Regions from separate parts of the Bacillus sp. 01N42_2 genome, predicted to be linked through region 1. Evidence: a T-box and tRNA genes for the amino acid it is inferred to sense, from the RefSeq annotation. Region 1 holds a T-box; the other holds one or more tRNA genes.
What was found. The T-box of region 1 lies ahead of AC1DN5_RS09110 (valine--tRNA ligase). A T-box ahead of a tRNA ligase gene usually reads a tRNA of that ligase, here a tRNA-Val.
Positions count from the first base shown of each region.

Region 2: it has a tRNA-Val gene. The T-box ahead of AC1DN5_RS09110 (valine--tRNA ligase) is inferred to sense a tRNA for this amino acid. The anticodon was not compared.

Region 1 is NZ_JBFTRO010000003.1:301,320-304,722, reverse strand. Features, by position in the region: gene ysxE (spore coat protein YsxE) at 1-992, shown strand, start outside; gene AC1DN5_RS09115 (hypothetical protein) at 1,007-1,198, opposite strand; T-box leader at 1,370-1,591, shown strand; gene AC1DN5_RS09110 (valine--tRNA ligase) at 1,650-3,403, shown strand, end outside.
Region 2 is NZ_JBFTRO010000008.1:20,284-23,686, reverse strand. Features, by position in the region: gene cdaA (diadenylate cyclase CdaA) at 1-292, opposite strand, end outside; gene rsiW (anti-sigma-W factor RsiW) at 467-1,084, opposite strand; gene sigW (RNA polymerase sigma factor SigW) at 1,098-1,661, opposite strand; tRNA gene AC1DN5_RS16025 (tRNA-Gln) at 1,889-1,960, opposite strand; tRNA gene AC1DN5_RS16020 (tRNA-Tyr) at 1,965-2,049, opposite strand; tRNA gene AC1DN5_RS16015 (tRNA-Thr) at 2,069-2,141, opposite strand; tRNA gene AC1DN5_RS16010 (tRNA-Val) at 2,147-2,222, opposite strand; tRNA gene AC1DN5_RS16005 (tRNA-Glu) at 2,226-2,297, opposite strand; gene AC1DN5_RS16000 (2-thiouracil desulfurase family protein) at 2,478-2,930, shown strand; gene AC1DN5_RS15995 (GNAT family N-acetyltransferase) at 2,948-3,403, shown strand, end outside.

The DNA of each region.
Region 1 (3,403 bases):
ACGGGCTGGCGGCCGAGTATATTGAGCCTGTCAGCCCGCATGTATGGAAAGTCTACTCAAACCACGGCATTTTTGCTTTGAAACAGCTCAAGCCGGCCCGCAGCAGTGAATTTACGGACTATATGATTGAGATTGAGGAGAAAGGCTACCGTTCATTTGTTCCGATTTACCGCACGCATGCAGGCGATTTTTTTGCGGGAAGCCGGACGGAGGCGTCTTATTATTTAATGCCCTGGCTTCAGTACGATCAGGAAGAAGAACGGGATCAAAAACATGTTTACCTTTTTAAAGAGGTGGCGAAGCTCCATTCCGCGACCGTGAGGGACATCCAAATCCGGACTGAAGACATCAGCGGCTTTTATGAACTGACGAAAAGAGATTGGGAAAATGATAAGCTCGTCTATGAACAATTTGCCGACCGGGCGGAAAAAGAGTGGTACCTTTCTCCTTTTGAATTGCAGGCTGTTACGTATCTTACAGAAACGGTTTCAGCCGTTAATTTTGCTCTTGAACGTCTGGAGGAATGGTTTGACGCGGCAAAGGATCATGACAAAACGAGAGCGGTGATCAATCACGGCAGCTTATCGAGCCGCCATTTTCTATATAATGATGTGGGAACGGGCTTTTTTACAAATTTCGAGAAAGCCGGGCTCGGACCTCCGCAAAATGATCTGCTCGGCTTTTACTCCAGAATGTTCAGAAGCTATCCGAAAGCGTGTCCGGAGTGCCTTGAATGGTTTTATACGTATCACAAATCATTCCCCCTCCGTGAAGCGGAAATCAGCCTGTTCCTCAGCTATATGGCTTATCCGAGCGGCATGTACAAAGTGCTGAAACGGTATCAAACCGCCCAAAGGGGTTCTGAGAAAGAAGAGTGCACGCAGTTATTAAGAGCGTTTTGGCAGATGAAAAATGTTGAACCTTTTCTCATGAAGGTGTATCAGATTGAGCAGGAGAAAAAAAGAAAGGCGGAAAACGAGTCCTCTTCATAGCGGGACTCGTTTTTTTATATCCATTCCAAATGCAGGGCGCATGCTAAAAACAGCAGGATGGCAAGCAGCAGGACGTCAAAAGTCGTCGGAAAGAAAATCGTCCTGATCCCCTGAAAGATCGTAATCGGTACAATGACTTGCGCTGATACAAGGCGGACCTGTCTGGCCCACGGGGGGAGCGAATAAGAATTGAATTTTTTTCTCACGGCAATTCCTCCTTACATTCGCCTTTCTTTGTATCGTATGTGAGGGAAAGGGCGGGGTGCATGCCCATTTATGTATGACGGCAGCGGTTTTTGGAAAAGATGATTGACGAAACAAAAACACTTTTACTATAATAAAGAACATAATAAATAAGATCATGAGCTGATATAAATACACCTGCTTTGAACGGGAAGAGTACAAGAAAGACGCATGAAGAGAGAGAAGCTACTGTGCTGAAAGGCTTCTTATGCCGTCTCATTGGAAGGTCGCCCGGGAGCATAATTTCTTGAACATACAGTAGAGAAATTCGGGCCGCACCCGTTATCCGTTTAAGTGCATGAACAAATCTGTTCATGAAAAAAGGTGGTACCGCGAAAGAGCTTTTCGTCCTTTATCAGGATGAAGGCTCTTTTTTAGTTGCTCAGCCATTTCTAAACATGCTGGAGGGTTATCATGGATACAAACGAACAAACAATGCCGACAAAATATGATCCGTCTGCGATTGAAAAAGGCCGCTATGATTTTTGGCTGAAAGGAAAATATTTTGAAGCGGGCGGCGATCAAACAAAACAGCCGTATTCTGTCGTCATTCCGCCGCCGAACGTGACGGGCAGGCTACACCTCGGTCATGCGTGGGATACGACGCTGCAAGATATCGTTACGCGTATGAAACGTATGCAGGGCTATGACGTGCTCTGGCTTCCGGGGATGGATCACGCCGGGATTGCCACTCAGGCAAAAGTCGAAGCGAAACTCCGCGAACAGGGTACAAGCCGCTATGACCTTGGCCGCGAAAAGTTTCTTGAAGAAACGTGGAAGTGGAAGGAAGAGTACGCTGATTTCATCCGCAGCCAATGGGCCAAAATGGGGCTCGGGCTCGATTATTCGCGCGAACGTTTTACTCTTGATGAAGGGCTGAACAAAGCCGTGCGTGAAGTATTCGTCAAATTGTACGAAAAAGGTTTGATTTACAGAGGCGAATATATCATCAACTGGGACCCTGCCACAAAAACGGCTTTGTCCGATATTGAAGTGATTTACAAAGACGTACAGGGCGCGTTTTATCATTTGCGCTATCCGTTAGCAGACGGTTCAGGCTCAATTGAAATCGCGACCACCCGTCCGGAAACGATGCTTGGCGACACGGCTGTCGCGGTTCATCCTGAAGATGAGCGCTACAAGCACTTAATCGGCAAAACGGTGATTCTGCCGATTACAAACCGCGAAATTCCGATCGTCGGCGATGATTACGTAGACATGGAATTCGGATCAGGAGCCGTTAAAATCACGCCTGCCCATGACCCGAATGACTTTGAACTCGGAAACCGCCACAATTTAGAACGGATTCTCGTCATGAATGAAGACGGAACAATGAATGAAAAAGCGCTGCAATATAACGGAATGGACCGGTTTGAATGCCGCAAAAAACTCGTCAAAGACCTTCAGGAGACAGGCGTTCTCTTTAAAATCGAAGACCATATGCATTCAGTCGGACACAGTGAGAGAAGCGGCGCCGTTGTTGAGCCGTATCTGTCCACACAATGGTTTGTCAAAATGCAGCCGCTGGCCGATGCGGCGGTTGACCTTCAGTCGAAAGAAGAGAAAGTTCACTTCGTTCCTGACCGTTTCGAGAAAACGTACCTGCACTGGATGGAAAACATCCGTGATTGGTGTATTTCCCGTCAGCTTTGGTGGGGCCACCGCATCCCGGCTTGGTATCATAAAGAAACAAAAGAAGTGTATGTCGGCCTTGAAGCGCCTGAGGACAGCGAAAATTGGGAACAGGATTCAGACGTGCTTGATACATGGTTCAGCTCCGCGCTGTGGCCGTTTTCTACAATGGGCTGGCCTGATGGAAATGCTGAAGACTTTAAGCGTTATTACTCAACCGATGTGCTTGTGACAGGGTATGACATTATCTTCTTCTGGGTATCCCGGATGATTTTCCAAGGTCTTGAGTTTACAGGTGAGCGCCCGTTCAAAGACGTGCTGATCCACGGCTTAATCCGTGACGAGCAGGGCAGAAAAATGAGTAAATCCCTTGGGAACGGCGTTGATCCGATGGATGTCATCGACAAGTACGGAGCGGATTCACTGCGCTACTTCCTGGCAACCGGAAGCTCACCTGGGCAGGATCTCCGTTTCAGCTATGAAAAAGTGGAATCCACATGGAATTTCGCAAATAAAATTTGGAACGCTTCCCGTTT
Region 2 (3,403 bases), on a different contig from region 1:
AGAACCGGCCCCGTCCGAGCTGTTCAAGCGCCCGTCTCAGCTCAGGCTGGAATATAATAATGATCGCTAAAAATCCCCATGTTATCGCTTGGTCCATCAGCCACTGAAGCGTACTGAGTCCCAAATATGAACTGGCCATCCGGACCAACACGATGACGACGATTCCTTTTAAAAGCTGAACCGCCTTCGTTCCGCGTATGACCATGATTAATTTATATATCACATACCAAACAAGGAGAATATCAACGGCATTGCCGAGGTATTGCAAAAATGGGATGTCCTCAAAAGCCATTTCCTCGTCCTCCAAGAATTCAGTCATTTCGTTTTTTGTTATGAATTGTGCTGCATGAGCAATATGTACATCATATAGCGTGCTCATTATACCACATTTTGATTTATCAAGTGAAATCAGCCAGCGCGGCGCCGCGTAAAAAAAGAGTAAAGCGATTATACGCTTTACTCATCTTTAATCGGAGTCTAAAGCACTCACGACGCCCTGACCCGCTGTTTTCAGTTCGTACCAGACCCAGTCAAACAATTCGTTAATTTCTTCAATCTGCCCGGTGACTTGTCCGGCTGAGGCCATGTATTTTTCTCCGTTAACCACGGTCACGTTGCCATCGACTTTCCCTTTAATGACCAGCTTGCCGTTTTTTACTGTGACATCGCCCTTTACGGTCTCGCCTTCAGGGACGGTGACCGTGTGATTCTGCACGACAAGGTTCGGCTGCTTTGACACACTGAAATTGTGGTCGTTATGCCAGCTGTTGAAAAAACCGCCGCCCATTAAAATCACAAAAACCGCCGCGGCTGCAATTATCGGATGAGTTTTGATCCATCGTTTTACAGAAGCGCGTTTTTTCTCTTTTGGAAGATTCGCCATAACTTTGGCAGTAAAATCAGCAGGGGCTGTGACATGCGATGTGCTCCGGACGAGCGCTACGGATTTCTCCATTTCATGAAAATGCCGTTTGCAATTCCCGCATGACCGCAAATGTTGTTTTAATACGTCTTCATCTTCAGGAAGAATATCTCCATCAAGATGCTTATGCATAAGCTGCACGATCTGTTCAGGACAGCTCATTTCATCACCCCACTTAAAGATCCCTTAATTGTTTTCTAAGAGCCTCTCTGCCTCTGTGTATCCTTGTCTTGACGGTGCCGACAGGGATATTCAGAATCTCCCCGATTTCAATTAAAGAGAGTTCATCAATATACTTTAATACAATAACCGTTCTGTACTTGTCAGGCAGCTTTAAAATCTTTTTCTGAATTGTGTCCGACAGCTCCAATGACAACACGGCGTCTTCAGGGAGAACCCCGTCCGCGGCGATCTGCGAATACATCGTCAGCCCCTCTGCGCCCGCCACTTCTGCGTCCAGATAATAATCAGGCTTTTTCTTGCGGATTCGGTCAATGGTCAGGTTGGTCGCAATTCTGTAAAGCCACGTTGAAAACTTTCTGTTGATGTCGAAGCTCTCGATATTGACATACGCTCTGATGAAAGCTTCCTGCGCAATATCTTCCGCTTCGTGGACATTGCCGAGCATGCGGTAGCAAAGCTGGTAAATCTTATCTTTATAAAGGTCAACGATTTCCGCAAACGCATTTTGATCGCCTTTTTTGACTTGCTTGATTCTTTTTTTAATCAGGTTTTCCATGTTTTATCTTACCTCTGCCCTTCACCGGTCTGTATCTATACGTTGATTGTTTTAAAAGGTTTCATTTTTTTATTACATTTATTTTACCAAATTTCAGGCAGGGTGTAGATGGAAAATACAGAATATAATGCCTTAACAGCAGCTTAAAAATAGTATATCTGATGAACAATCAAAATTCGAGACGAAATACAAATAAAAAAGACACCTTATGCAAAAGGTGTCTGAGACTGGGCTAGCTGGATTCGAACCAACGCATGACGGAGTCAAAGTCCGTTGCCTTACCGCTTGGCTATAGCCCAAAAATGGTGGAGGGGGGCAGATTCGAACTGCCGAACCCTGAGGGAGCGGATTTACAGTCCGCCGCGTTTAGCCACTTCGCTACCCCTCCGTATTTTGTTGAAAAACAGTGCCGGCCAGAGGACTTGAACCCCCAACCTACTGATTACAAGTCAGTTGCTCTACCAATTGAGCTAGGCCGGCAAATATGGTGGAGGATGACGGGCTCGAACCGCCGACCCTCTGCTTGTAAGGCAGATGCTCTCCCAGCTGAGCTAATCCTCCATATGACCCGTACGGGATTCGAACCCGTGTTACCGCCGTGAAAGGGCGGTGTCTTAACCGCTTGACCAACGGGCCGTTGTGTCCGCGTCGAGCTGACAAAAGTTATTATATACAGGTTATACCCCTTTTGTAAAGAGAAAATTTATTTTTTTTATTTTCAAACTTTTTTACCCGTTTTTTAACTGAAAAACTCGTCCCTTCTCTCTTATTTCATTTAAGATGAAAGTATCAAAATATTGAAGGGAATGGACACAGATGATCTTAGTCAGCTCTTGTCTCGGCGGTATCGAATGCAGGTATAACGGCTCTCACGCCGCTTCGGAAAAAATCCGCAGACTCGTAGAGGAAAAGAAAGCTGTTATGGTCTGCCCCGAACTTTTGGGCGGCTTCACCACTCCCCGCGAACCGGCGGAAATCATCGGCGGCACGGGCGAAGACGTGCTGAACGGAACAGCAAGAATCGTAACGGCATCAGGTGAAGACGTTACATCTTTATATATAGACGGCGCGGAAAAAACGTTAGCATACGCAAAAGAAATAGGCGCCGCAACGGTCATCCTTAAAGAAAACAGTCCGTCCTGCGGCAGCAGCTTCATCTATGACGGCACTTTCTCTGGGAAAAAGATAATCGGGGACGGCATCACTTCCGCTCTATTAAAACGGGCAGGCTGCCGCGTGTTATCAGAAAATGAACTGGATCAACTATAAAAAGGAGAGTAGATATCATGGTTGCAGCCCTATCCTTTTATAAACCGGAGCATGCAGACGGCCTGAACGGGTTTGTACTCAGTGAAGAAGATAAAATGTTCACAGCGCTCCCGAAGGATGTACTGCCGCAGGCTCTTGTCATCCGGGAGCGCTATCCTACAGTCGTTTTAAAAGAAGACACCCCCGTCGGTTTTTTCATTTTACATACCTCAAAGGAAACCATAGCTCCATATTCGAACAGCGTGTCTGCCATTTTACTGAGCGCACTGTCCATAGATGCGCGGCAGCAAGGAAAAGGTTATGCCAAACAAGCGATGCTGCAGCTCCCCGCTTTTGCCGCAAGTTATTTTCCTTGGTGTGACGAAATCGTGCTTGCAGTGAACCATCGCAATCATCGCGCAAAGAATCTGTACCAGTCTTCCGGTTTTATTGATAAAGGGCGTCGCAGGATCGGCCCCATCGGCGAACAGCAC